3 regions of the Sinorhizobium sp. FG01 genome follow, and region 2 is predicted to be linked to each of the others. Evidence: riboswitches for the same ligand, from Rfam matches in the RefSeq annotation. Region 2 holds a riboswitch; each other region holds the start of a gene.
The links. Region 2 has a riboswitch for cobalamin ahead of CO656_RS30285 (ABC transporter substrate-binding protein). Riboswitches for the same ligand answer to the same signal wherever they lie in the genome.
Positions count from the first base shown of each region.

Region 1: another riboswitch for cobalamin. It lies ahead of CO656_RS15255 (aromatic ring-hydroxylating dioxygenase subunit alpha); the one in region 2 lies ahead of CO656_RS30285 (ABC transporter substrate-binding protein).
Region 3: another riboswitch for cobalamin. It lies ahead of bluB (5,6-dimethylbenzimidazole synthase); the one in region 2 lies ahead of CO656_RS30285 (ABC transporter substrate-binding protein).

Region 1 covers NZ_NWTB01000008.1:174,586-184,343, forward strand. Annotated here, with positions in the region: gene CO656_RS15245 (glycoside hydrolase family 25 protein) at 1-752, shown strand, start outside; gene CO656_RS15250 (hybrid-cluster NAD(P)-dependent oxidoreductase) at 779-1,879, opposite strand; gene CO656_RS15255 (aromatic ring-hydroxylating dioxygenase subunit alpha) at 1,876-3,120, opposite strand; cobalamin riboswitch at 3,223-3,425, opposite strand; gene CO656_RS15260 (DUF6656 family protein) at 3,721-4,323, shown strand; gene CO656_RS15265 (L-threonylcarbamoyladenylate synthase) at 4,403-5,377, shown strand; gene CO656_RS15270 (FAD-binding oxidoreductase) at 5,437-6,870, shown strand; gene CO656_RS15275 (DUF1217 domain-containing protein) at 6,882-9,191, opposite strand; gene CO656_RS15280 (DUF6101 family protein) at 9,506-9,758, shown strand, end outside.
Region 2 covers NZ_NWTB01000012.1:152,901-162,658, reverse strand. Annotated here, with positions in the region: gene CO656_RS20945 (ABC transporter substrate-binding protein) at 1-248, opposite strand, end outside; gene CO656_RS20940 (hypothetical protein) at 276-575, shown strand; gene CO656_RS20930 (pseudoazurin) at 856-1,311, opposite strand; gene CO656_RS20925 (ABC transporter ATP-binding protein) at 1,308-2,111, opposite strand; gene CO656_RS20920 (iron ABC transporter permease) at 2,108-3,136, opposite strand; gene CO656_RS30285 (ABC transporter substrate-binding protein) at 3,133-4,107, opposite strand; cobalamin riboswitch at 4,350-4,582, opposite strand; gene CO656_RS20910 (hypothetical protein) at 4,733-4,987, shown strand; gene CO656_RS30280 (hypothetical protein) at 5,086-5,223, opposite strand; gene CO656_RS30520 (hypothetical protein) at 5,300-5,473, shown strand; gene CO656_RS20905 (MBL fold metallo-hydrolase) at 5,498-6,370, shown strand; gene CO656_RS20900 (flavodoxin family protein) at 6,425-7,498, opposite strand; gene CO656_RS20895 (class I SAM-dependent methyltransferase) at 7,655-8,731, opposite strand; gene CO656_RS20890 (helix-turn-helix domain-containing protein) at 8,888-9,758, shown strand, end outside.
Region 3 covers NZ_NWTB01000003.1:277,766-287,523, forward strand. Annotated here, with positions in the region: gene CO656_RS04015 (NADP-dependent malic enzyme) at 1-289, shown strand, start outside; gene CO656_RS04020 (LuxR family transcriptional regulator) at 463-1,197, shown strand; gene CO656_RS04025 (acyl-homoserine-lactone synthase) at 1,352-1,996, shown strand; gene CO656_RS04030 (DUF2865 domain-containing protein) at 2,139-3,287, shown strand; gene bluB (5,6-dimethylbenzimidazole synthase) at 3,241-4,002, opposite strand; cobalamin riboswitch at 4,046-4,258, opposite strand; gene CO656_RS04040 (TolB family protein) at 4,301-5,125, opposite strand; gene CO656_RS04045 (NAD+ synthase) at 5,129-6,811, opposite strand; gene CO656_RS04050 (LTA synthase family protein) at 7,076-8,995, shown strand; gene CO656_RS04055 (hypothetical protein) at 9,478-9,758, shown strand, end outside.

The sequences.
Region 1 (9,758 bases), on a different contig from region 2:
GGGAACTCTATCAGACGCGCCGAATGATCGCCCGCTCCCATGGACTGCTCTGGGGCGCCTATCACCTGGCGCGCCCGGGCAATCCCGTCGATCAGGCCAACCACTTCCTCGATTATGCGGCGCCGCGCGAGGACGAATTGATGGTTCTCGACCTCGAGGGTATCGATCCCGAGAACTACATGTCACTCGAGGACGCCGCGATCTTTGCCGGCCATATCAAGGCCCGCACCGGGCGATACCCCATTCTCTACACCAACCACATCACCGCGAAGCAGATCGCCGCCAACCGCGCCCAGCATCGGCTGCTTTCCCGCCTGCCGCTCTGGTATGCCCGCTACAAGCCCGACATTCGCAACGTCTTTCCGATGGGCAACTGGGATCGCTATGCGCTGTGGCAGTTCTCGTCGTCGCATAATTGCGGAAAGAAGCGCTGCCCCTATCGCGTGCCCGGGACGCTCAACGACATCGACGTCAACGTCGCCGCAATGACCGTTTCAGAGTTGAAGAAGGTGTGGCCGCAGGGCGCGCTGCTCCCGGAGAAGCCGCCGATCGTCACCGTCATCGCCTCCGCGAAGATTGGCAAGGCGCCGGCGGCGAGCGCCGCGGCCACCGTCCCGCTCGCAGAACCCCTGCTCATCAGCCGTGCCGAGGCCGAGAGCGGCTCGGGCGCCGGCGTCGACGGAACGGTCACCGGTGCGATCAGCGTGAAGGCCGCCGAGGCCCACCTGCCCAACCAGCCCGAGCGCCGCTGAAAAAGCCGGACGGCGCCTGTAGCTGTCTACGCTTCGATCTGAACGTCGCCGATAGGCCGCGAGCAGCAGGCGAGGATGTAGCCCTCGTCGACTTCGTCATCGAGAATACCGCCATTGTGGTTCATCTCGACTTCGCCGGCGATCTTCAAGACGCGGCACGTGCCGCAGATGCCGCCCTCGCAGGCCGCACCGATCCTGACCCCGTTGGCGCGTGCTGTCTGCAGGATCGTCTGGCCGGGGACGGTCGAGACTTCCTTGCCGCTCATGGTGAAGGTTACCCGGGCCGCCTCGCCTTGAGCGCCGGCCGCCGAGCCGGCGCGGATGGCGAGTTCCTCTGCCGCCGGCGCCGCCGCCGGCTGGAAGCTTTCCTGGTGGTAGCGGGCCATATCGAAACCGGCCCCCTCCAGCATCTCCCGAACCCCGCGCATGAAGGGTTCGGGGCCGCAACAGAAGACCGTTCGCTCCAGAAAGTCCGGTGCAAGCAGCGGCAGCTTCGTCGCATCGATACGGCCGCGCAGGCCGTGCCAGCCGTGACGCGCTTCGTGTCCTTCCACCAGGAAGCCGAGATTGAGACGCGGCATCTGGCGGGCGAGGATCTCCAGCTCCGGCTTGAACAGCAGATCCTCCGGCTGCCGGGCACAGGAAATGAAGGTCACATCCGTGTCCGGCGCGCAATCCGCCATCCAGCGCGTCATCGACATCATCGGCGTGATGCCGGAGCCTGCCGAGACGAACAGATATTTTTCGCCCGGATGGCGCACGAAGCTGAAATCGCCGAGCGGCCCCAGCGCCTTCAACGTCATGCCAGGCCTGAGATTGTCGAACATCCAGCGCGTGCCGATGCTGTTCGACTGCGCCTTGGCCGTGACCGCAACGGAAAGCGGGCGGGACGGCGAGGACGATAGCGTATAGGTGCGCATCACCGGTTCCTCGCCGACGGGGAGTTCCAGCGTCACGAACTGCCCGGGCAGGTAGCGGAACCAGGCCGGCCTGTCGGACCGGAAGGTGAAGGTCATCACGTCCGCGGTCTCGCCGACCGCGGAGATGCATTCGAGCAGGAACTGGCGATCTTTCCAGGGCTGCAGTTCGTCGAAGTGGTGAAAGGAGCGTGCCATTTCCATCGTCATGCCACCCGCGACAGAGGAGCGGCGCTGCCCTGCAGGCGATCCTGCATGAAGCGCGAATACCAGTCGACGAACTGCATGACCCCGCCCTCGTGTTCGGCCGAATAGGGACCCGGCTCATAGGCCGGCGAGCGGATGCCGAAGGCGTTTTCCTCGACGATCTGCCGGTCCTGGTCGTTGGTCTCGGTCCAGACATGGGTGAGGTCTTCGAGGGTATAGTCGACCCCTTCGACCGCATCCTTGCTGACGAGCCATTTCGTCGTGACCTGCGTCAGTTCCGGCCCGAGCGGCAGCACGCGGAAGGTGATCGCATGGTCGCCGAGGATGTGGTTCCACGTCGTCGGGTAATGGAAGAGCAGCAGCGTGCCGATGCGGTTCGCGCTTATGTCGCCGGAAAGCTGCTTGCGGACCGCCTTCTCGCCGGACATCGTATAGCTCTCCGCCCCGTTGATCAGCGGCATCCTCGTCATGCGGAACTGGCCGGTCGGCCCGATCTTGAAGGCGCTCGGCAGCCCCGCCGCCTCGCATCTCTCCCAATGGGCACCGATTTCCGGATCGTCCATGGCGCCCTGGACGCCCGTCACAGTCGGAGCCTCGGGATAGGTCCGGCAGAGTTCCGGATGGTTGGCGGCGCAATGGTAGCACTCGCGGTTGTTCTCCCAGACGAGCTTCCAATTGCCCTTCTCGACGATGGTGCTTTCATAGGCGACCTTGGTTTCGCCGAGGCGATGCGGCGCGAGATAGGCTGCAACCGTGTCGCGGAAGGGCTGGAAATCCATGGGCCGCTCGGCAAGGCTGATGAAGATATAGCCGCCGACCGTTTCGCAATTGACCGGCTTCAGGCTGTGCTGGGCCGGATCGAAATCCTCCGGCATCTGCCGGGCGAAGAGCAGCCTGCCATCGAGTTCGTAGGTCCACTGGTGATAGGGACAAACGAGCTTGGCCGAGGATCCCTTGTGCTGGGTGCAAACGCGCGAGCCGCGGTGGCGGCAGGAATTGTGCAGCGCTCGGACCGCCCCCTGGCGATCGCGCACGATGACGATCGGATAGTCGCCGACCTGCAGCGTGAAGTAATTGCCGGGACGCGGGATTTCGCAGTCGTGGCCGACGAATAGCCAGTCTTTGTACCAGATATTCTCCAGGTCCTGACGGTAATAGTCCGGGTCGATGTAGAAGGCCCGATCGAGGCTGTAGCCCTCGCGGCGGGTCTTCAGCTTGCGCAGCATTTCGTTCTGGATGTCCATGCCCATGTCCTCGTTAGCCCTGTTTCGGGCAGGCAGGACAGGAACCGCGCCGGAGAGATGCCGTGCGCCTTGGCTCCGATCCGGCTGCCCGCCGCAACCAGTTACGGTCGTTTTCCTCAAGGCTGGTTTCCGGGCTCTGGAGCGGCCCGAGGGCCCTGCCCGGCGCCTTCCCGGACGATTGTCCAGTGGCCTTATGCCGGGGGTTCACTCCACCACCGTTGCGGGGGCAGCGCCGGGATTTGACCGGCTTCCCAATTCTCCGCCCCTCCCTGCGAAGAAGCGGCACCTTGAGCAATTCGAATCTAAGCGGCCAGACAGGCTCGGCAATTGCCGGTGCGCGACATTCCATTCCAGAAAGACGACAAAGATTTTCGATGCGCGCGCGTTGGAAGTCCTGTGACATCTTCTATAATAAACAATGTGATAGATACATTTTTCGGCAAATGGCGCTTTTTTTTGCAGCGGCATCCAGGCCGCGAAGATCACGGGCCATTTTGCGACATAAAGCGATGCGCGGGCGCCCGAAATACTCTATTAACCATAGTGATTTAGCGTTCGCTGACGGTTCAGTCCGTTCAGCGACAAGTGACGCAGAGGTCGATGGCAAAAATCAGATATTACGACGCCTCAGGCAAACCGCAGGCGCCGGCGCCGAAAACGGCGGGCGGCCATACAGAGTTCCTGCGCACGGGCCGAATCGAGCGGCGCCGGCCGTGGTTGCCCGAACAGCGCCGCTACATGACGCATGAGGAAGTGGCAGAGAGAACCGGACAGAGATTACAGGCGGCGGGAGAGACGACACACAGGCGGATCAACGGCTTTCATGCCTCGATCCAGTTCCCGAAGATGATCTTCCACAGGACCCTCGCCGACAGTCCCCACCTCGGCTATTGCCATGTCACCGCGGCGCGGACTCATCTCGCTCGATCGCGAGACGTCACCTGGGCGTTCTACTTTGCCAACTTCTTCTCCGACCTCGGCGACGAGGCGCACTTCTTCGAACGCATACAGACAAGCTACTCGCGCATGTATTTCGCCGTGGCCATTCAACCCGGCACCGAAGAGGGGCGGATGGTCCTCGATCGAAATGTTCGGGGCAACGGCCTGATCTTCCGGACGCAGGACCCGAAGGTGGCGCTCAAGAACGTCCTGATGCTCGGCGCACGCGACGAAGCGCTGCGGCGGATCATTCGCAGCCTCTGACGCCGGTCAACGACAAAGAAAATCGTTCTGTTTTCCCTCCTCCTCCGTTAAGGAAGCGACGGAAAGGACCAGAACCGCCATGGCCGAAATCATCGATACGCGCAGCGAACCGGATCGGGCGATCGAAACGGCCTGCGCGGTGCTTTCCGAAGGTGAGCCCGTGGCGATCCCGACGGAAACCGTCTACGGCCTTGCAGCAGACGCAACGAGTGCCGATGCGATCAGCCGCATCTACGAGATGAAGGGCCGGCCGCGTTTCAATCCGCTGATCTGCCACGTCTCGGACATGGGAATGGCCGAAGCGCATGTGATATTCGACCCCATCTCCCGACGCCTCGCGGAAGCCTTCTGGCCGGGGCCGCTGACGCTGATTCTCACTCAGCGACCCGAAAGCACCGTGCACGCGCTTGCCTCGGCCGGCCTCGACACGCTCGGGATCCGCATGCCTGAAGGTTTTTCCCGGCGGGTGATCTCACATTTTGGGCGCCCGCTGGCGGCGCCGAGCGCCAATACGTCGGGCAAGATCAGTCCGACCAGCGCGGCCCATGTGGAGGCGGATCTCGGTGCGAAGCTGAAGCTGATCCTCGATGCCGGCCCGGCGGAAATCGGCCTCGAATCGACGATCATCAAGGTCGAAGACGGCCGGCTGCGGCTGCTTCGGCCGGGGGGTCTCGATGCGGCCGAGATCGAGGCGCTCGCCGGCCTTCCCGTTGAGCGGCCGGAAGCGGCCGGCGCGACGATCGAAGCTCCCGGCATGCTCGCCTCGCATTATGCGCCGGGTGCCGCGGTGCGGCTCAATGCGACGGACGTCCACACGGGAGAGGCGCTGATCCGCTTCGGCGGCAAGGCGCTGCCTGGCGAAGGCAGCGCGGCGATCGTCCTCGACCTCAGCCCAACGGGCAATCTCAGGGAAGCGGCCGCCAATCTTTTCGACTATATGAAAAAGGCAGATGCGAGCGGCGCTCGAACCATCGCTTTCGGGCCGATCCCGGGCGAAGGCCTTGGCGAAGCGATCATCGACCGGCTCGAACGGGCCGCAGCCCCGAGGATCTGACCGGAAGCGCGAGACCTGTGTGGTCCGGCTGTTTCGGCAATATAAATCGCAGGCAGGTCATGAGCACAGCAATCCCTTCTCCCGAACTGATCGCCTCGTTCACCGACATCGTCGGCCCCGGCCATGCGCTGACCGGACCGGCGGAGACGGCGCCCTATCTCGTCGAATCGCGCGGGCTTTACCGCGGCACGACACCGCTCGTGCTGAAGCCCGCCTCGGTCGATGAAGTCTCGCGCATCCTGCGGCTCGCCAGCCAGAGCCAGACGGCGATCGTGCCCCAGGGCGGAAACACCGGCCACGTGGCCGGCCAGATCCCGCGCGAGGGAAAGGCCGATGTGGTGCTTTCCCTTGAGCGGCTGAACCGCATCCGCGACATCGACCCGGTCGGCAATGTGATCGTCGCCGACGCCGGCTGCATTCTCGCAGACATTCAGAAGGCGGCGGACGACGTCGACCGGCTGTTTCCGCTGTCGCTTGGCTCCGAAGGATCGGCGCGGATCGGCGGCAATCTTTCCACCAATGCCGGCGGCACCGCCGTGCTTGCCTATGGCAACATGCGACAGCTCTGCATGGGGCTGGAAGTCGTGCTCCCGACCGGCGAAATCTGGGACGGTCTCCGACGCCTCAAGAAGGACAATACCGGCTACGACCTACGCGATCTGTTCATCGGCGCCGAAGGGACGCTCGGGGTCATCACCGGCGCCGTCCTAAGGCTCTTCCCGAAGCCGCGCGGCCATCAGGTCGCCTTTGCCGGGCTCGCAAGCGTCGAAGACGCGATCGGACTCTTCGAGCGGGCATCGAGCCTCTGCGGTCCCGCCTTGACCGGCTTCGAACTGATGCCGAGGCTCGGCATCGAGTTCACCACCCGCCACATACCGGGCGTTCGCGACCCGATGGAAACAAGTCATCCCTGGTATGCGCTGATCGATATCTCCACCTCCGACTCGGCCGAGAGTTCGGAGCAGATGGTGCAAAGCCTGCTCGAAGCAGGTGCAGAGGAGGGTCTCATCGAGAATGCCGTCATCGCCCAGAGCGAAGCGCAGCGAAAGGCGCTGTGGCACATGCGCGAGAGCATGTCTCCGGCGCAGAAACCCGAGGGCGGCTCGATCAAGCATGACGTGTCGGTACCGGTGTCGAGCATTCCCGCCTTCATGGCGGAAGCGGATGCGGCGGTCATCACGGCAATCCCCAACGCACGCATCTGCGCCTTCGGCCATATGGGCGACGGCAACATCCACTACAACATTACCCAGCCGGTCGGCGCGGACCGCGAGGCCTTTCTGGCCCGCTGGCACGAAGTGAACGCGATCGTTCACGCCATTGTGCTGAAATATAACGGATCGATCTCGGCCGAACACGGCATCGGCCAGTTGAAGCGCGACGAACTTGCGGCCATCCGCGCGCCGATCGAGATCGAGCTAATGCGGCGGATCAAGCATGCCTTCGATCCGGCCGGAATCATGAACCCGGACAAGGTGCTGCGGCAGGATTGATTGAGGCGGCGCTATCCGCCCATCCTGAGCTGCGACAAGGTATAGAGCGTGTCGGCGCTGATGCCGACGCTGCTGCCGCTGCTCGTGAGCACCGAGACGGCCGGATCGAGCTCGGTGTTGTTTTCCAGATCGTAAAGCACGGCAAAGCGCGCCAGCAGCTTCTTCAGTTCGACCGGATCGCTGAGTTTCTCGAGATCGAGATTCTTTTCGACGATCTTCGCCTGCTGATCGATGTCCATGGTGCTGAACTCGTCGGGCAGGCTGAAGATCGTGCGGAACACCTCGGCGAGCGCGTCGTCGGCGAGGAGGTCGTAGGCGTCGACAATCGTGCCGGCCTTGCGCTCGAAATAGAGTGCCAGGCGAACGCCTTCATTGCTTTCGCCCGCCTGTTCTTCGAGCGTCTGGTGCAGATATTGATCAAGCGTTTCGTAAAGCCCGTGGCGTGTGACGATGCTTTCCCTTTCCTCGCGTAGCACGTCACCTTCGCTGTCGAAATTGAAGGAGGTCACGAGCGAGATATAGGCGGCGGAATTTTCCTGTTCGTTGATGAAGCTGCCCGGATCATCGATGTCGGAGGCGAAGATGTTGCGGAGGAAATCGGCCGCCACGCCCTCGGGGTCGATGCCGTTCGCCTCGAGCGCGATGGTGACGAGACGCTCGTCGGCCAGGAACGCGTCGAGGGAGGAAAGTTTGGCGACCCCGGCCGTATAATATTCGCTCTCCTCTTGGGCCTTGGTCTTGTCCTCATCCGACCCAAAACGGGACTTGATGACAATGTAGTTCTTCGCGGTTTCCTGGATTTGCGTTTCCGATTGAGCCAGTGCCGGTGCACCGACCTCGCCCTGTGTCGTAAAGTTGAACAGTTTGGCAAGGGTCACGTATCGCTCGTCCGTGAGCGTGTAGACAAAGCTCTTCGGATCGGTGAGGTCGCTGGTCAGGACGCGCTGGATGGTGCGGGTGCTCTCCGTGTCGGGATCGAGGCCGACGGCCTGCAAGGCGAAATCATAGATCGAGGCGGTTACGATGAAATCGTCGACGGACGTCATGCCGGAGACCGCGGCCTTGTAGGCACTGACCGCCTTCTCGTCCGCTTCGTCGTCCTTGTCATTATAGCGGGTCATGTAACGGTTGGAGGTGAGCGTCGTCTGGGTGGCGGTCTGCGCGCTGTCGCCGTCAGCCAGCGTGCCGTCCTCCTGGAAATTGAAGGCATTGGCGAGCGCCAGGTAGTTCTCGTCGCGGTCGCCGATCGTGTTGACATAGCTCTCCGGATCATCCGGATCACTCGTCAGGATGTTCTTGATGGTTGCGGAAACGATCGTCACCTCGTCGAGGTCGAAAGCGGTCCTGATGTAATTGTAAAGGCGTGTATCCGCGATGAGCTCATCGACGGACGTGATACTCGCGATCGTCTCCTCGAAATAGGCCTTGTTCAGCAGCGCCGCCTGTGAGGTAACGCGGGAATTGCTGGAGACATAGAGGTCGTTGACGGCAAGCTTGTTTTCGTCGGTCTGCGCCGCACCCGCGCTCACCGTGCCATCGGAACCAAAGTCGAAGGCAGCTGCAAGGTCGAGATAGTTGTTCAGCGTGGCAATGGAATTCGTGTAGGTCGTTACCTTGCTCTCGAGCTCCGCCTCTTCCTCGTCGGTGAGGTCTCCCGCGGCCAACTGTGCTTCCGCCGCTGCCTTGGCGGTCTCGAGTTCAGTAAGCTTGGGAGCAATCACCGTATTCTCGTAGCTGCTCGCATCGCCGGAACTGCTGGAGAGGACGCTGCGGATCGTCTGGCGGGAGTAGGTGCTCTCATCGATGCCGAAAGCCGTGAAGATATAGGCTCTCAGCCGATCGTTGTTGAGGAGCTGATCGACGCTGGTGATCTTGTCGATCATGACGTTGTAGTAGCGGGTCTCCTCCTTCTGCGTCTCCGCGAGGTTGAGAATGCTCGTATCGTAGAGGCCGATGATCTCGTCGAGCTGTGCCTCGGTCTGCGACACGGCGGTCCCGCCGCTAAAGCTGTAGGCGAGAGCGAATTCTCGATAGCGATCGTCCGTCAAGCTGTTGGCGAAGCTGCTCGTGTCGGAGAGGTCGCTTTCGAGCACCTTTCGCATGAAGGCCACCGAATCGATCATGTCGCCGAGGCCAAATGCCGTCATCGCGTAGGAATAGAGCCGGTAGTCGTCGAGGAAGTCGTCGACCGAGCTCACATTGCCGATGTTGTCCTTGTAGTATTGCGTGTCGCGCGCGACGACCGTCTGCTCCGAGACGCGGCTCAGGCTGACCTTCATGTCCCGCGCGATGAGATTGTAGTCGAGATAAGTCGAAACCATGCGCGCTGCCCCGCCAGCAAGGATCGGGGACAGCCGGCACGCGACATCCCCGATGGTTATTCCGTCCGAAACTGGATCAAAAGGCTTGTGCGTGGCTTTTCGGCCGACCCGCAAAATCCCGGCGATTTCGTTGACGAAGGAGAAACCTTGCCGCCTCGGCTTTTGCTAACCATCGGGAGACGCAAAGTTTTTTTAACCGCGATTTTTAAGTCGTCCGGAAGAGCGGCCGCCTATCCTCCAGCCCATAGAGGACGAAAACGTCCCGAGAAGAAGACCGGGAACCGGCTCTCAAGGAAAACAAGGGCGAAATGAAAATGCGCAACACACTCTCTCAACCGGCGTGGGTAGGAAATACGCTGCGGCTCGATCCGAAGCGATTTCCGCAGCAGGCGACCTACGTGCTACGCGGCGATGTGGGCAATGTGAGCATCAGCCTCGACCAGCGTGGCGCTGTCCTGCGCAAGGTGCTACCATCCAGCGGCCTGCCCCTTTCGATCGCCTTGCCTGCGCGAGCTTTCAAGGGTGTCGCAGCGCGGGCCATCGACCACGGCGACGGGGAGGTAACTG
Region 2 (9,758 bases):
AAGTTGCGAATATGGGCGATCTGCCCGGGCACGTCGACATTGGCGCTCTGCACCGAAACCTCGACGTCGACCCCCTTGTCCTTCCATTTCGCCGCGGCTTCCTTGGCCTCGTCGATCATCTGGGTGCGCCACTCGCTGCCGACCCAGCCGTTCGAAAGACCGATCTTGAAGGTTTCCGCATTGACCGCCGATGCGGAGACAACGAGGGATGCAACCGTGCCGAGCGCAAAAGCAATGAACTTCCTCATGAGATCCTCCCAAATCGTGCGAGCGTTATGAAGCCAGAAAATGTAATCGATTTCAATGGCGAGTATAAAGTTGAATCGCGACAGCCGCCGCAGGCGTCAGTGCCCGGGCGCTACGTGAATTTCCGCCGTTTCCTCAACACGACGCCGATTAGCTATCTGCGCCAGGTAGGCATGAGGGCACCCGCCGCAAAATCATCGAGCGGAGCCATCGGCGACGGTCGCCGAAATCGCACAACGCTGGGCTTCGTGCATCTCGGCCGGTTTTTCCAGGAGTACCGCGCCGCCTTCGCGTCTCGCCATTGTGCGATCTGGCCCCGCCCGGTGTGAGCGCAATGGCATTCCGCAAGGCAATGGCTTCAGGTTGAACTAAAAGCCGATCGGAGTGCCGCCCCCTCTGCCCTGCCGAGCATCTCCCCGCAAGGGGGAGATCGGGAAGCGGCGGCGCCTTTCTCGACACTCGGTGTTTTCGGAATTCGCAAGCTTTGATTGGGGCGGGGCTTCGCTTCTGTCCAATCTCCCTCCTTGTGGGGGAGATGCCCGGCAGGGCAGAGGGGGTGCCGTCGTCAGTCAATTCGATCCTGTTCCAGCGACCGGGTTGCCCCGACCGCTATTTCCCCGCCAGCTCTGCCTCGGCCTGGGCGAAGAGCGCCTCGAAGCGCGGCATCGCCCGGGCAGGAGCCTCGATCGCACGATAATTCTGCGGAAGCTCGACGTCTCCGACCTTGATCAGCATCACCATGCCCATGCCGTAGTGCGGCGAGCATTTGATGCCGTAGAATCCCGGCCGATCGAAGGTGACGACGATCTCCTCGTTGATCTTGCCCTTGAAGCCCGGATGGCCGTCCGGGAGCATGCCGTCGATCGTCGCGGCATTGTGGCTTTTGTTGGCGGCGATGTACTTGACGCTGTCGGCGGGCTGCAGCGCCAGGAAATCCGGTTCGAAGACCATCGAAACCTTTTCGCCGCGGTTCAGCATCTTGACCTCGCCGGTCTCGGCGCTGGCCATGGCCGGCATCGAGATCACGATCAGGGCGAAGAGCAGGCGCCTGGTAAGATTGATCATGAAATCCTCTTCAGCATCGGCTTTCCGGCGGCCGGTAACCCGGGCGCGCGGTAACGGATATGACAGCGGCCCTCGCTTTGGTGCTCGACGTCGACGTCGACACCGAAGACGGTGCGGATCCGCTCTTCGGTGAGGACCTCGTACGGGCGTCCCAAGGCGGCGATGCGGCCGCCGCTCATCAGCGCGATCCGGTCGCAGAACGTGGCGGCATGGTTGAGATCGTGCAGTGCCGCGACCGCCGTCAGCTGCTGCTGGCGCACCAGGTGCAGGAGACTGATCTGATGGCCGACGTCGAGATGGTTGGTCGGCTCGTCGAGGAGGAGGATTTGCGGCTGCTGTGCCAGCGCCCGGGCGATGTGCAGGCGCTGCCGCTCGCCGCCCGACAGCGTGTGCCACATCCGCGCGGCGAGCTGCGCCATGCCGACATTACGGATCGCCTCGTCGACGATGGCGTCATCCATGGCCGACCACGGCGTGAGCGGCCCGAGATGCGGCGTGCGGCCGAGTTCCACCGCCTGGCGCGCCGAGATGCGCTCGCCGGTTTCGGCCTGCTGCTCGACCAGCGCGATGCGCTTGGCGATCTGCTTCCGGCTCAGCCTGTCGACGCTCTCTCCGTCGAGCAGAACGTGACCGGACCGCGGCCGCCGCAGGCCGGCAAGCAGCGACATCAGGCTGGTCTTGCCGGAACCGTTCGGACCGACGATGCCGAGAAACTCACCGGCGGCGACGTCGAGCGAGACGTCCTCGAGGATCGAGGCGCCGCCGGCCGACCATGAGACGTTGCAAGCCGAAAGCGTCATCGAACCGTCCTGCGCTGGCTGAGGATGGCAGCGAAGGCGGGCGCGCCGACCAGCGCGGTGACGACGCCGATCGGCAGCACCTGCCCGGGAATGATGATGCGCGACACGATGTCGGCGGCGATCATGAACACCGCTCCCACCAAGGCGGAGACCGGCAGCAGCAATCCGTGCCGGACGCCGACGATCATACGGGCGATATGGGGGATGACGAGGCCGACGAAGCCGATCGACCCGACCATGCTGACCATGGTCGCCGTCATCATCGCCGATACGCCGATCAGCACGGCATAGACCCGGCGCACCGGGATGCCGAGCGAGGCGGCGGATTCGGAGCCGAAGGTGAATGCGTCGAGGGCGCGTGCGTGCCAGAGACAGACAATGAGGCCGACCAGGGCAACAGGCACTGCGAGCCAGACATCCGGCCAGCGGACGCCGGAGAGATTGCCGAGCAGCCAGAACATGATTGCCCGCGCCTGTTCCGCATTCGCCGCCTTGGTGACGATCAAGGAAGTGAGCGCGTTGAAGAGCTGCGAGCCGGCGACGCCGGCCAGAACGATCGCGCCATGACCCCTGCCCGCCCGCACCGCCAGCAGGCTGACGAGCCCGAAGGCAAGTAGCGCCCCGCCGAAGGCGCCGACCGGCAGCGTCAACAGCCCGGCGCCGATGCCGAGGACGGCGACGCCGACAGCGCCGGCCGATGCGCCCGCGGAGATGCCGAGGATATAGGGGTCGGCCAGCGGATTGCGCAGCAGCGACTGCAGCACGACGCCGGAAAGCGCCAGCGCCGCACCGCAGCTGGCAGCAGCGATGGCGCGGCTCACCCGGTAGTTCCAGATGATGCCCTCGTCGAGCGCATCGACGCCGTAGCCGGCATCCCACAGGCGGTTGGCGACCGTCTTGGCCACCACGCTCATGGGTATGGCCGTCTCGCCGATCGCCGCACCCAGCCAGAGCGCGACGAACAGCACGACGAGCGCCAGCAGGCTGGCGCTCGTCCGGGACAGGGATGGTGCGCTGCCGATCACTTGTTCAGGCCGGATTTCTCGACGGCATCGGCAAGCACCTCGATGCCCTCGATGGTCCGGATCGTCGGGTTCATCGCCTGGGCGTCCATCTCGACCACATGGCCGTCCTTCACCGCAGGCATCAGGCTCGAGACCGGATCGGACTCGAGGAACTTGTGCTTGACGGCGACGTCGTCGGCGGGGAAACGACGGCGCTCCATCTTGCCCGCGACGATCAGCGTCGGGCCGGACTTGGCGATGGTTTCCCACCCCACCGTCGGCCATTCCTCTTCGCTGTCGATGACATTCCTGATGCCGAGCGAGCGCATGATGTAACCCGGCGCGCCATTCTTGCCGGCGACATAGGGATCGATGTCGAGCTCGGCGCTCGAGAACCAGAACACTGCGGAAAGCTTGCCGTCCGCCGAAGCGATCTTCTTCTTCGCCGCTTCCTCACGCGTCTTCAGTTCGGCAACCAGCGTCTCGCCGCGCTCCTGGACGTTGAAGATCTGCGCGAGTTCGGTGATTTCCTGATAGATCAGGTCCATCGTGAACACCGAATGGCGAACGCCGTCGCCGCCGCCGGTATTGTCCTTGCCGATGCAATCGGCCGGCGACGTATAGACCGGTATTCCGAGCTCCTCGAACTGCTCCGGCTTGGCGACGATGCCCTCCGGGCCGACATGCCACTGGAACTGCGCGGTCACAAGATCCGGCTTCTTGGCGACGACGCTTTCGAAGCTCGGATCGTTGTCGGCGAGCCGTTCGACCTTGGCATTCACCTCCTCGTAGCCCTTGATGACCGGCCCGATCCAAACGGCGGTGCCGACCATCCGATCCTGGAGGCCGAGCAGGTAAAGGATTTCGGTGCTGCTCTGGCCGATCGAGACGGCCCGTTCGGGCGCCTTCTGAAACGTGACCTGACGGCCGCAATTGGTGAGCATCAGCGGATAGCTGGTTTCGGCGGCTTTCGCCTCCATGCCGATAGCCATAAGAGCGGCGGCTGCGCACAGGATGCCGTGTTTCGATTTCGCAAACAGGATTTTCATAAGCCTATTTCCCGGATTCGATGAAACGGCCGAAAGGATGCGGCCGGTCGCGGCGCGAACGGACGGAGTCAGCCCGCCTGCCGACAGTTCGGCGGCGTCGCGGAACGGGAAAGACCAGAGGCAAGGCGCGGGTCGGCGCAAGGAGAGGTCATGCTGTGTCCTGTTCCGGGCATCCCCGCCCGTGATTGGAGTGAACGCATGACGGCAGGTCTCCTGGCTTGCGGATATCTGCCGTCCACCTGCCTTCCCGCGACAATTTCGCAGTGGCATGACGCTTCTCGCGTCACGAGGATGGGCGGCAATCCGCTTACAGTTGCGGGGGCAGCCACGGTCTTGGTCCCTGTTGGGTCGTCCGCACCGTGTTCCCTATTAATCCCCTTCGCTTCATCGTAGGGGAACCGTCGCTGGCTTCCTTAATTCGTTGATCATGACTGGTCAAGGCCAGTGCTGCCTACCAACATTTCGGCGATGCCTCCACACAGTGCGGACCCCGATGCCGAGGCCGCCGCTCCCTGGGCCGCCACAATCAGGTATAATCCCGAGCGATTTCAGGTCGGGAGGAAGGACGATGTCGATCGACGCGGAACTGCAAAAAGTCGAGGCCGGATACGCGATCGAATACCTGCAGGAGCATCCGGAAGCAGGCCTCTGCTGCGAGGAACGGCGCTGCTGGATTACGCCGAACGCTAACGAGACCGATCGGCAGGCGCTGCTTCTCGATGCGGCCGAGGCCGAGCGGCTCAAGGACGACCCTCGCCTGCGGCTCGTCTCGGGTATAGCCCATGCGGGCCGGTCTCTCTGGGTGGTTCGCAGGATGACCTGACGATCCGCAGAAGACGATCAATCGCCTTGCGCGGGCCCCTGCGCAATGCCGTTGACGATCAGGCGGATGCAGCTGCGCATGAAGCCCGGCCATTCCGGTCAGCCCGGCCATTCGGGTCCCTGGCCGGTCTCGAGCGCCGCGGCGCCGAAGATCAGGTCCATGAAGATGCGCGCGGTGGGCAGCGGCTCGCCGATGTCGAGCAGTCCCCTCGCCCGGCCCTCTTCCAGCCATCGCAAACTCCTGCTGGCTGCGGTTCGCCTGCCGACAACAGCCGGCCGATCCCGAAAGACGCAGGAATGTAGGGATTTGTTAATGAATTGGCAAAAATACAACCTTTCAATGATTTATGGCACCACAACGAATCGCGAGTTTCCTAATTCCGGCCACGCAGGGCTAGAGCCAAATCATGCGCAAACCGATGTGAGCGGCGGTCAGGATGTGATAGTTCTGCGCTGCCGAGCCGCCGACCGCCGCGGCAGAGATTGAAGCCAATTTGCTCGAGAGCCTCGCATGCCAGACATGACCTCGACACTGAGAATCCTTGAACCGCATCACGGCGTCTTTGCCTACTACGACGGCCGCATCGAGGGGCGGAGACTTCATGGCGCGGAGCCGAATTGGCTCGATGACGGTGCCTACGGCTTGGGGGTCGCCTCCTATGCGGTCTTTAATGCAGGCGAGGCGATCGTCTACGACACGCATATCTCGCTTGCCCATGCGCAAGCCATCAGGCGCCATCTCGAGGGGCTCGGCGCAAGGACCATCCGGGTCGTCCTCAGCCATTGGCACAATGACCATGTCGCCGGTAATGCGGTCTTTGCCGATTGCGAAATCATCGCGCTGAAGCTGACCGCCCATCTGCTTCATGCCAATCGCGATCAACTCGCCACACGCGTCCCGCCCATCAGCCCGCTCGTCATGCCCAATCGTCTCTTTGAAACGAGGCTGGACCTTGAGGTCGGAAGTCGCCGGGTCGAGCTCCACCATTTCGACATCCACAGCGCCGACGGGACCATCCTCTGGTTGCCGGACGAGAAAATTCTTCTGGCCGGCGATACGCTCGAAGACACCGTCACCTATGTTTCCGAAGCGGAGAACACCGAGAAACACATTCGCGAGCTCGCGCGCCTGGCGACCTGGCCGATCAATCGCATCCTGCCGAACCACGGCGATCCGGATCGGATCGCGGCAGGCGGATATGAAGCGTGGCTCATCGACGCCAACCGGCGCTACCTCGAGCAGTTGATGCAGGCGGTCAAACAGGGCCGAGCCGCATCCCTCAAGGACTTTATCGCCGAGGACCTGGCAACGGGGGCCGTCTCGTATTTCGAGCCCTATGAGGCCGTGCATCGGAAGAACATCGCCGCCCTCTCCGCGCTATGAGCTTGTCCACCGCCTCGACCGTGGTTTACGGGCATCGCTTGCCGTGAGCTTCGATCACTTCTGGCGTGGCTGCGAGAGCTCCTTGCCGGCAGAGACCCACTGTCCGTTTCGCTTGAGCATCACTGCCTCCAAGAGAGTCCGCGCCGCGTTGCGGACCTCTTCCTGCACCGCCTCGTCGGCATCGAGCTCCGCATGGCTCAGCGCATAGGGCTTCCAATAGCCGATATAGCGATCCAGTTCCGCCAAGGCGCCAGCCGGTTCGAGATGCATGTAGCAGAGCCAGTCCGACAGGCTGCGCCGAACGTTCTCGACCCCTTCCACGTCTCCATGCACGATGACGGAAAAGAGCCGCCCGGCAAGATGCCGCGGATAGCTCCAGCCCTCGAGTTCGAGTGCCTTGGCAAGTGCAGCATCCTTGCCCTTCGTCAAGGTCGGATCGGCATTGCCGCCATCGGCGCAGACGAGCCGGTCCATCATCAGCTTGATCGGGGAGCTCACCTGATACCAGTTGACCGGCGTGACGATCATGATGCCATGCGCCTCGACCCACATCGGATAGATCTCGTTCATCCAGTCGTCGACCTGGCCGAGCGAATAGTTGGGGTAGCAGGAACACGGCCAATGGCACAGAGCCGGCGAGGTGGAAAAGCAGGCCTTGCACGGATGAATCACGCGACCATATTCGGAAGCGAGGCGATGCAGTTCGAGAACGGTCGTCTTCACCCCGTCCGTTCGGTCCAACGCGTCCTGCGCGATCCGCGTCAGTCTATAGGACTTCGACATCTCGCCCGGACAGGTGTGCTCGCTGCGCGACGAGCCGCTGATCAACAGGATACGCGCCGGCCCGTCCGGGTCGTCGTGGCGCATCTGCGCCGCATGTATCGCATCGCGCGCGGCGAGCCAATCGACCGACAGTTCGTAGTTCGGATCCTTGAAGGCGGCTCCGGCCTTGCGGGTACGCGGCGCCTTTCGCTGATGCTCGTAGGCATCCCATGCCGCGGCAGCGATCCTGTCCAGTTCCGGGCGAAGCGCGTCGAAGGCCTTGTCCTGGAACCGGTTGAGAAAGCGGCGGCGAAATTCGCTCTCCATGAGCCTCGGGCTTGGCGTGCCCTTGCGCGGCTCAATCATCGTCGGTTTTGTCTCAGGGCTTTTCGTCATGGCGCACGTCCAGCTGCGGTTCGTTCTCTTTATACCTGCAATCTGTAATCGAGCTCGGCAACGATTGTTCCGGGCAGTAAGGTACTGCCCGGATATTCAGGTTGATGGATCACGGAGCACGCCGCTCTAGAGACGCGCCTCAAGGATCAGGTTGAACGGCGTTTCCAGCGCGCGCCTGAAGCGGCTGAAGCCGGCCTTGCGGAACACGTCCTCAAGGCGCGCTTCGCCGGCCTGGGCGCCGAGCACCAGGCGGCCGCCGTCGGCGATCGCATGGGCGCAGCAGATCGTCGTCGAGGCGGCATAGTAGATTCGCGCCACCGGCGAGACATTGTCCTCGACCCGGTCCTTGGCGAAGGGCTCGACCAGCATCACGGTGCCGCCCGGTGCGATGGCTTTCGCGGCATGCGAGGCCGCGGCGACCGGATCGCCCATATCGTGCAGGCAATCAAAGAAGCAGATGAGATCGTAGCCGGTAGCCGGGTAATCGTCGGCGCAGGCGGTCGCAAAGCTTGTCCGCTCGGCAACGCCTGCCAACGCCGCGATCTTCCAGGCCTCCGCCACCGAATCCAGGTGGTTGTCGAAACCGCGGAACTCGGAGGCCGGGAACGCCTCGGCCATCAGCACCGTCGAGTGGCCGTGGCCGCAGCCAACATCGGCGACGCGTGCGCCGGCTTTGAGCTTCTCGACGACGCCGTCGAGCGCCGGCAGCCATTCGGAAACCAGGCTCGCCTTGTAGGCATTGCGGTAGAAGGCCGCGACCCCGCAGAAGAGCTTCCCGTCATGGTCGCCCCAGGCAATGCCCCTGCCGGTTCGGAAGGCCTCGAGCGCCTTCTCCTCGTCCGTCCACATGGACGCTGGCACCGCCCAGGCGTTCGGGATGAAGTAGGGACTGTCCTCGTCGGCCAGCACAAGCGCCTGCTCCGGCGCCAGCTCATAGGTATCACTCACCGCATGATAGCCGACATAGCCGCCGGCAAGCTGCGAGCCCAGCCATTCGCGCACATAGCGCTCGGCGCAGCCGGCGCGGCCCGCGAGCTCCCGCGAGGTGAGCGGGCCGGCTTCCGCCATCGCCTTGTATAGGCCGAGCCGGTGGCCGAGACTCACCATCACGCCGCCATAGCCAGCCGAGAGGTCGCCGATCGCGCGGGCGACGAACGCGTCGAGCTTGGCGGCGTCCACGCTTCCTTTCCGGGTCTGTTGCATATTCGTCTCTCCTCCATGGGCGCCGATGAATTTCGGCGATGGTCGAGGATCGCAGCAATCGCGGTTGAGCGGCAGAGCCGATCGGTCCACAATCGGGCCGTTTGCGCCACAGGCCGTCTGTTTGCGCGTCGTCGTTAACCAACCGGGGAATTCGAGATGCCAGGCCAGAGAGCCGAGACCGGCACGCAGCCCATCCACGTCAGCCTCGTCGCCATCCCCGAGGCGGTGGTCTCGACGCTGACCGGCATCTTTGACGTTATGAACGCCTTCGCTGTGATGGCGCCGCTCGGCCATGCACCGCTCGACCCGCCGCCCTTCCGGGTCGAGATCGTCGGACTGGAGCAGGGACCGCTGCAGCTCGCCAGCCACGTGCCGATTTCCGTCCAGCGCAGCGTCGCCTCGCTCGTGGCGACTGATATCGTCATTGTCCCCTCGGTCCTGCTCGGACCGGAAGGCTGGAAAAAGGGCCTGCACACAGAGCTGGTCGACTGGCTCCAGGCGATGCACCGGCGCGGCGCGCTTCTCTGCTCCGCCTGCTCCGGCATCTTTCTGCTCGCCGAAACCGGGCTCTTCGACGGCGTCGACGCAACGGTGCATTTCGGCTACGCACGCGCCTTCGAGTCTGCCTTTCCCAGGGTGCCGATTCGGCCCGAACAGGTGCTGGTCGTCTCCGGCAAACGCGAGGAACTGATCAGCTCGGGCGCCTCGATGACCTGGCACGATCTGGTACTCTATCTGATCGCCCGCCATGCCGGCGCGACCGCAGCGCAGGCCGTTGCGCGGCTCTTCGCGCTGCAATGGCACCAAGACGGGCTCGCCCCCTATATGACCTTCGAGGGACGCAAGGACCATCACGATCTCGCCATCAGCGCCGCGCAGGATTGGCTTGCCACGCATTTCCCGGTCGCCAATCCGCTGGAAGAGATGATCCGCCTCACCGGGCTGAGCGAGCGCACCTTCAAGCGCAGGTTCACCGGCGCGACGGGCTTGAGCCCGATCTCCTATGTGCAGCGGCTGAGGATCGAGG
Region 3 (9,758 bases), on a different contig from region 2:
CGAGGTCGACGGCGAGATGCACGGGGACGCAGCCATCTCCGAAACGCTGCGCGAGCGGGTGATGCCGAACAGCACGCTGAAGGGCGAAGCCAATCTGCTCGTCTTCCCCAATCTCGACGCCGCCAACATCACGCTCGGCGTCGTCAAGACGATGACGGACAGCCTTCATGTCGGGCCGATCCTACTCGGCTCGGCGCTGCCGGCCCACATCCTTTCCCCCTCCGTCACCTCCCGCGGCGTCGTCAACATGGCGGCTCTTGCAGTGGTCGAGGCAAGCCATCCCGCCTGAGGAATGGCTCTCCGGTCTATCGCGCTTTAGGCGATTCCGCGGCAGCTTGCCGCGGAAATACAACCATGCATTGATCTAGTGAAAAGACTTGCACCGATTACGAAATATAGCACTAGACAAAAACCGGCAGGCTAAACCATGTTTATTCTAGGGGCATGAATCGGTGTTACGGCATGACTAATCAACAGGCTGTCCTCGATCTGCTGGATATCGTGGAATATGGCGGGTGTGCGGAACCGCAGCAATTCTTCGCCTTGATGCGTCGTACCTTCGATATTGCGCATCTTCTCTATCTGGAAGCGGAACCGACGGCCGAGGGTCTCAAGGTCTGCCGCCTGCATCACACCTTCGGCGCCTATGCCGAGGAGCTCTATCTGTCGCGCGGTCTTCACCGGATCGACCCTATCCTTCGGCTTGCTCTCGGAGGCGTAAGGCCTGTGGAATGGGCACCCGCACGCCGCCGCTTTCCCGAATGCGAGCCGCTCTTCGAGGCTGCAGAGGACCTCGGCCTGTCCACGGAAGGGGTCGCCCTGCCGCTGCCTTCGCCGGCCGGCCGCATGGCGCTGCTGGCGATCAGCGCCAACATGTCGCCGACGGAATGGTCCGAATATCGCCGCTGCCATCTGCGTGACTTCCAGCTGGCAGCCAATCTCTTTCATGCCTCGATGCTCGAGCGGACGATGGCAGATACGATCGACGAGCGCGATCCGCGCTTGACCAGCCGCGAAACCGAGGTCCTGACCTGGTCGGCAGCCGGCAAGAGCTATTGGGAAATCGCGACGATCCTCGGCATTTCCGAACGCACGGTCCGCTTCTTCATGAGCAATGCACGCCGCAAGCTCAATGTCGTGTCGAACACGCAAGCGGTTGCGCAGGCAGTCCGCCATGCGTTGATCCCCACCATCTGACGGGGGAATTTACCATCGGAGCTCGCTCCCGGCGCCGGATGCCCCACAAATTTTGTGGGAAAAATCGTTGGATTAAACTGTCACTACCGACAGTTACATGTGTCGCCCGAGCCTGACAGCATCGCTCCATCGCGCAAACACGATGGAGCGAAAGATGATCAGGATAGTGAACGGAAACGCTCGCGGAAAACATCCGCAGGCCATCGACGAGATGTTCCGGCTGCGCAAGCGCGTCTTCCACGACTTCTTGAAATGGGACGTCAGGACCGAGGGCGATTGGGAAATCGACCACTACGACAAGGCCAATCCGCTCTATGTGATGTCCTATTCGCCGGAAACCGGGAAGCTGCGTGGCTCGCTCAGGCTCCTGCCGACGCTGGGGCCGAACATGCTGGATGATACATTCCCGGTGCTGCTCGGCGGCAACCCGGAAATCCGGAGCGCTTCGGTCTGGGAATCGAGCCGCTTCTGCATCGACCCGGATATTTCCCAGGACCGGTCTTCGAACCAGGTGACGGTCGCCGCCGCCGAACTGATGTGCGGCGTCGGCGAACTTGGCCTTGCCTCCGGCATCAGCCACATCGTCACCGTCACAGACGTCTTCCTTGAGCGGATGTTCCGCCGCATGGGGTGCCCCGGAGAACGGATTGCCGAGCCGCACAGGATCGGCAATGTCTACGCGGTCGCGGTCGCCTGGGAAGTGTCGAGAAGCCTGCTTCGACAGATGAAGGCCGTTGCCCTCATCGAAGGCACGGTGCTCGAACGGCCCATGTCGCTCGAAACTGCAAGGGCGGCCTAATCATGGCCGGGCCGTTCAGGCGGCCCGGCCCTTCCTGTCTCGGAACACGTATTAACGCAAACGCCGTCTTGTCGTTGCGCCCTCACCCTAACGTCGTATGATGTGACTACAGGCGCCCCTGTCCCGCGATCAGCGGAGCGAAATGCAGGAAAGACGAGTGTCAGTGTCCCGATCCACTGCGTCCTTGAGGATGATGCACCTTGCGGCCGCTCTGCTGCCCCTCGCCTTGGCTATGCCTGGGCAGGCATCGGCCACCGACGTCTGCGCGCGCCTCAGCGCCCGCCTCGCAGAGCTGCCGGCGGCGTTCACGACAAACGCCAATCTGCGCGATTTCACCGGCGCGGTTTCGCGGCAGAACATCGAACTTCGCCGCGCCAGGAACGAAAGGCGGCGCATGGAATGCAGCGACGAGTCCGTCGTCTACATCGAAAGCGAAAATGCGGCTGCCTGTGCCGAGCTTGACGATGCGATTGCGCGCATGGAGGACAATCTCCACACGCTCAAGGCCCAACGCCGGCACCTGATTTCGAAGGGCAATGAGGACATGCGCCGGCGGATCCTCGCCGCCATGGAATTGAACGACTGCTCGGGGGACGCCGCTCCGAACTGGGACGAGACGGTTCCGGATGAATTCGGCACCGAAGAGGCGCGCGCTCATCGCAACATCCTCGAAAGCTTCCCGCCGGACGGCGAGGACTATCCGTTGCTGTTCGATGGTCCGACCGACGATTTCACATTCATGGAGAACGGCGCGGCAGGCGGCTTCAGGACCATGTGCGTGCGGACCTGCGACGGAGCATTTTTCCCGATTTCGTCGAACGCCACGCCGGCCGACTTCGGACGCGACGCCGAGCTTTGCCGGGCACGATGCCCCGGCGCCGATACGGAACTCTATTATCACGTCCTCGCCACCGAGGAGAGCGAGCAGATGGTTTCGGCGTCCACGGGAAGGCCGTACAGGGAACTCCCCAACGCCTTCGCCTATCGTGTGCGCGACGTCGGTTCTCCCGGCATCTGCGGCTGCCAGATTCCGAAGATCACGACGGATCAGAACAAAAGCACCACCTCGGGAACCAAGCTTTCGGTGGTCAGCCCTTCCGTCGTGACGATCGAGGGGCCGTCTGCACCAGCCTTCGGACCAGCGGGGGCAAAGCCCGTGGAAGAGCGCCCCTATGATCCGAAGAGCAGCAAGGTCCGCGTTGTCGGTCCTGCCTTCCTGCCACAGGAAGAGAGCGCGATCGATCTCAAGAACCCTCGGGGATCGCGTTACCAGCCGCTGCAGAACGAGTGACACCTTCCCTTTGGGCGGTCGTTACGAGGCTGTCGCGGACGCCCCATCCTTCGTCGAAAACGAGGTCCTCGAGCGGCAAGCGTTGCCGCCAGCCCTTCACCGCCAATTCCGGCTGCTGGTAGAGGCGATCGACATAGCCAAGGCACAGCCAGGCGACGATTTCGATGTGCTCCGGAATTCCGAGGATATCTTTGACCTCGTTCTCGTGGAAAATGCTGACCCAACCGACGCCGACGCCTTCGGACCGCGCCGCGAGCCAAAGATTCTGCACCGCGCAAACCGTCGAATACACGTCCATTTGCGAATTGTGCGTGCGGCCGAGCACGACGGCGCCGCCGCGGGTCCGGTCGCAGGTCACGCAAATGCCGAGCGGCGCCTTGCGTATGCCCTCGAGCTTGAGTGACCGGTATTTCGCCTGCGCCTCGCCCGAAAACATTCCGGCTGCCTCCTCATTGGCGCGCTGGAAAGCCTGCCAGACCCTCTCCCGCGTCTCGATTCGCCGTACGAGCACGAAGTTCCACGGCTGCATGAAGCCGACGGACGGGGCACGATGCGCCGCTTCGAGCAGGCGGGCGATCAGCGGTTCGGGCAGCGGTTCGGGCAGGAACTCGTCGCGCACGTCGCGGCGCGTCTCGATGGCACGATAGACGGCGGCGCGCTCGTCCGGCGAAAAGGCACCGGCCGCCGCAAGGCAGCCGTTCGGGTCAGGCAGCATCGTTCGATCCCCAACAATGCGCAACCTCCCGCCGTCCGCGCGGGGCCGGTCTATCTCGCCAGGCCGGTCTTCTGACTTCGGATCACTCGGCTGCGCCACCTTCCCAGATCGCATCAGGAACCAGTGGCAAAGCTCTGAAAATACTCAGAACTCTTTTGGCGCAGACGTCACCGTCACAGCGTTGGGCACGTGCCGGAATTCTACCGGCTTCCCGATTCTCCCGCAGCAAGCGGGCACCTGACGGCCGCATATGGGCACAGCCGCCGGCGAAACGCAAGGCGGGGGCGCCGCGTCCTGCTCAAGCCGGCCGATAACGCACGAAGGCGAAGGCATCGCCGTTGGGCGACCAGTTCGGAACGTTCATCGTCCCCTGCCCGCCGAAGAGTTCGAAGAGGACACGCGCATTGCTGCCTTCCGGATCCATCAGCCGAAGCCGCACATCGAGATCGCGCGGATGGTCGAAGACCTCGCCGTCATAGGACAGCACCAGCAGATGCCTGCCGTCCGGCGACGGGTGCGGGAACCAGTCACCATAAGGGCTGTCGGTGATGCGCTGGACATCGCTGCCGTCCGGCCTCACCCGCCAGATCTGCATGCGGCCGGTGCGGCTCGAATTGAAATAGATCCACGCACCGTCCGGCGACCAGTCCGGGCCGTCGTTGCGGCCCTCGCCATGCGTCAGGCGCCGCTCCTCTCCGCCATCGACCGAAATCGTGTAGATGTCGAAGATCTGGTCGCGGATCCCGCAATAGGTCAAGGTTTTCCCATCCGGGGACCAGCCGTGCCAATAGGACGGCAGGTTGCGCGTCACCAGTCGCGGCGTGCCGCCCTCGGCCGGCAGCAGATAGATCGCCGACTTGCCGAATTCGGTCTTGTCGCTGATCGCCAGCGTTTTCCCGTCCGGCGAAATGCCGTGATCGTTGTTGCATTGCCCGGCAAAGCCCGTGTCGATTTCCACGGGCTCGGAACCGTCAAAGGCAAGCCGATAGAGCCTGCCGTCGCCGTTGATGATCAGTGATTTGCCGTCCGGCGACCAGTTCGGCGCCTCGACCAGCCGCTCCGTCTGCCAGACGACTTGCGTCTCGCCGGTGGCAATATCGAAAATCTCCACCGAACTGCGCATGATCTACCCTCGGTCGCGGAAACGGTTGGTGATCGGATAGCGCCGGTCCCGGCCGAAATTCTTCTTGGTGATCTTGACCCCGGGAGCCGACTGCCGCCGCTTGTATTCGGCGATGTAGAGCAGGTGTTCGATCCGATGCACCGTGGCCTCGTCATGCCCGCGGGCGACGATTTCCTCGGTACTCAGTTCCTTCTCCACCAGGCACTCGAGAATGTCGTCGAGGACCGGATAGGGCGGCAGCGAGTCCTGGTCGGTCTGGTTGGGCCGCAGTTCGGCCGAGGGCGCCTTGTCGATGATGTTCAGCGGGATGACCTCGCCGGAGGGGCCGAGTGCTCCGGGCGGCACAGCGCCATTGCGCCAGCGCGACAGTGCATAGACCTGCATCTTGTAAAGGTCCTTGATCGGGTTAAAGCCGCCGTTCATGTCGCCGTAGAGCGTCGCGTAGCCGACCGACATTTCCGATTTGTTGCCGGTGGTCACCACCATCGAGCCGAACTTGTTGGAGATCGCCATCAGGATCGTGCCGCGCGTGCGGCTCTGCAGGTTCTCCTCGGTGATCCCGGATTCGGTCCCCTCGAACGTGTCGGCGAGAGCATTGAGAAAGCCTTCGACGGGCTCCTCGATCGCAACGACGTCATAATGGCAGCCGAGCGCCTTGGCACAGGCCTCGGCGTCCTTCAGCGATTCCCGCGACGTATAGCGATAGGGCAGCATGATCGTGCGAACCCGCTCCTCGCCGAGCGCGTCCACGGCGAGCGCCGCGCAGATCGCCGAGTCGATGCCGCCCGACAGGCCGAGGACGACGTTCTTGAAGCCGTTCTTGTTGACGTAGTCGCGCAGCCCCAACATGCAGGCGCGATAGTCCGCCTCCTCGCATTCCGGCAGGCGAGACCGGAGTCCGTTGTGTGAGACCCAGCCGTCGTCACCCCTCGTCCATTCGGAGATCGCGAGCGCCTCCTCGAACTGGCTCATCTGGAAGGCGAGCGAGCGATCGGCATTGAAGCCGAAGCTCGCGCCGTCGAAGACCAGTTCGTCCTGCCCGCCGAGCTGATTGGCATAGATCATCGGCAAGCCGGTCTCTATCACCTGCTTCAGCACGATCTGGTGACGGACATCAACTTTACCGCGGTAGTAGGGCGAACCGTTCGGAGAAAGCAGGAACTCGGCGCCGCTTTCCTCGAGCGTCTCGCAGACGCCGAGCTCTCCCCAAATGTCTTCGCAGATCGGAACCCCGATGCGAATGCCGCGGAAATTCACCGGACCGGGCATCTCGCCTTGATCGAACACCCGCTTTTCGTCGAACTCGCCGTAATTCGGCAGATCCACCTTGTCACGGACGGCGATGATCTTGCCCCCGTCCAGGACGGCCACCGAATTGTGCCGCTGCGCGGAGGCTTGACGGGGGAAGCCGATGATCACTCCCGGCCCTCCATCCGCCGTCTCTGCGGCGAGGTTCTCGACGGCGCGCAGGCACGCCTTCAGGAAGGCCGGTTTCAGCACCAGGTCTTCAGGCGGATAGCCGGAAATGAAAAGCTCGGTGAACAGCACCAGGTCGGCGCCCTGGCGCGCGGCGTCGGCCCGCGCTTCGCGCGCCTTGGCCAGGTTGCCGGCGATATCGCCGACGGCCGGATTGAGCTGGGCTACGGCGATCCGTAGCGTCGAAGGTGCGGCTTTCTGTGGGGTCATGGCAGGCCTGTCGGTGTTTCCTCGGCGAATGCATCCAGCTTAAGGCTTGTACTTAACGCATCAGGGGGCAAAAAACCCCCTCCCAATCGCAATGCTTAGAAAAAATCTGAAAAATCCTGTTGTTCCCGGCCGTTAGTGACGCGACAGGGACCCGTCGCCACAGCGGGAACCTGAGGATCATCAAAGCCGTTTCGCCATTCATCCCCCGTTCAAGATGACGGTCGTATGACAGTTGAACGAAAGTTTTGTGAAATTGGAGAAGTTGTGGCCAGTATCGATTCCGCCGCGAGAGGTCCTCAGGTCTATGTCGAAAGGCCGGGCTTTTCCGTCAGACACGCAAAGACCCTGGCGGGCACCCGCAGCGCGCTGTTTTCGCTTTCGCTTGCCGCGACGATCGTCTTTGCGGTCGAGTTCATCGTGCGCCAGTCAGGCTCCGAAACGATCGCCTATTTCATCGATCCAATGCGGCCGGCCTGGACGACGGTCGCAGTCTTCTTCCTCGTCATGCTGGCGCTCGACGCGCTGTTTGGCCGTGAGCACAAGGGCGCGCTCGTGGTGGCGCCGCTCGCCATCATCCCGGCATTTATCTGCCAGCAGAAGCAAGTCTTCCTGTCCGACCCGCTCTATCCCACCGATTTTCTGTTCGGCCGTCAGATCATGGAGCTGATGCCGGTGCTGGTGAAGGATCGGCCATGGACCGCAGTCGGCGTCGTTCTCGGAATACTGGCAACCGTCATCGCCATCGCCCTGCTGCTGCGCTACGCCTGGCGGAACTTTCCGAAGCTGACCAGCCGGGAGCGTCTCGCACGGGTCGTCTTCGCCCTGCCGCTGCTCGTCGCCTTCTGGAACATCATGGACTACAACCAGTTCTCCTGGGTCCGTGACCGGTTGCGCGTCATTCCGATCATGTGGGACCAGACCGAGAACTACCGCCACAACGGCTTCGTGCTCGCCTTCGCGATCAACCTGCCGATGGCCAATGTGAGCGCTCCGCCCGGCTACATGGCCGATGCGATCGGCCGAATTCCCGTAAAGCCGCTGCCCGCCGGAACGACGCATCGCGGCAAGCCGGACGTCATCGTGCTGATGAGCGAATCCTTCTGGGATCCGACGCGTCTGCCCAAGGTCAAGCTGACGCCCGATCCGATGCCGACGATCCGCGAACTCCAGGGCGGCAACGTCTTCTCGCCCGAATTCGGCGGCATGACGGCCAATGTCGAGTTCGAAGCGCTGACCGGCTTTTCGAATGCCTTCTTGCCCTATGGCAGCATTCCATACCAGCAATATATCCGCAATCCGATCCCGTCGCTCGCAACCTTCTTCCGCGGCGAAGGCTATGTGTCGCGCGCCATCCACCCGTTCCAGGGCTGGTTCTGGAACCGCACCGCCGTCTACAAGGCCTTCGGCTTCGATACCTTCCGCTCCGAAGAGAACCTGCCGGCGATGCAGAAGCGCGGAATTTTCGCTTCGGATGAATCGCTGACAAAGGAGATCATCCGCCAGGCCGACGCGATGGACGATCCCTTCTTCTTCTTTGCCGTGACGCTGCAGGGCCATGGGCCCTACGAGCCGAACCGCTACGCGAAGAACACCATCAAGGTCGAGGGCGACCTCCCGGAAAGCGACCGGCAGGTGCTTGCCACCTACGCTCAAGGGATCAAGGAGGCCGACGACAGCCTGAAAATGCTCATGGAGTGGGCAAAGCAGCGGGATCGCGAGACGATCATCGTTCTCTTCGGCGACCACCTGCCGCCGCTCAACACCGTCTACACCAGCACCGGCTACATGAAAGACGTGACGGCGGAACGCAAGGGCTCGAAGGACCAGATGAAGGCGCAGCACGAAACGCCGCTTGTCGTCTGGTCGAACAAGACCGGTGCGCAAAAGGATATCGGCAGCATCAGCCCGGCATTTCTTTCCTACCAGATCCTGAAGCAGGCGGGCTATGAGCACCCCTACTACACGGGCTTCCTCGGTAAGGTTCACGACCACTTCCGCGTTATCGACCGCTATTTGCTGATCCGCAAGAACGGCAAGGGCTTGGAGAACTGGCTGCGCCAGCCGAAGATTCCGGTGACGCTGCGCGACTACCGCTTCCTCCAGCACGACATGATGTTCGGCAAGCGCTATAGCACCGAGCGCTTCTTTAAGTCGCACGCCGAACTTTTCAGCGCCGGCTTATAAGCGGATCGTCTGCGAACGCACTCATTGGCCCGGTGTCCCCGCCGGGCCAATTGCGTATTTGACTATCCGCGCCCCAATTCTCGCCGGGTTCCGATTGGATGCAGGCCGATCCGAAACAAGACAGAATCAACGTTTGCGCAAGTCAGACTCTGCTAAAATGACAACAGATACGATGCTTTAACCATTTTCGCGCATCGTACAGCTGTACGGATGCCAGAAATCAACTTCAAGATTCTGCGGAGACGCTGCTATGTCCGCACGAATCCTGAGCTTACCGGCCAAGCCGTTAGTCATACCAAACTATAGCAGCCACGGCTCTTCACCCGCCGGTGGCATCGGCGCCGCAAATTCCCCTAAAATTTACGTGAACCCAAACGGCGTACTTGCGCGTTTAGGCCAAGGTGAGATTTTATGTTGATTGCGCCGGGGCACGGGGTAAGCGAGCATTCGGTGCGTGGAGAGATCTGGAGCACACGCAACAGATGCAGCGGCTTGCTGGGACGGAAGAAGCCGGACGGAAGACTCCGCCCACCTTTACGGTGGACGCTCTCGTGCAAAACCCTCAATTTCTTGAGGTCTTGCAAGCGGGCGCGCGTACCCTGATTTCCATGAACGACCTGTTTCCGCGCATCGCGCGCCTCGTGGCAGCCCACCAGAGATGGATGCTGACGCAAGCCGCCTATGCCTTACACCTGGAACGCGACCCGAACGACGCCGATTCCGGCATCACCGCAGCGCGATTGCTGAAAGTCATGCGCGAAAC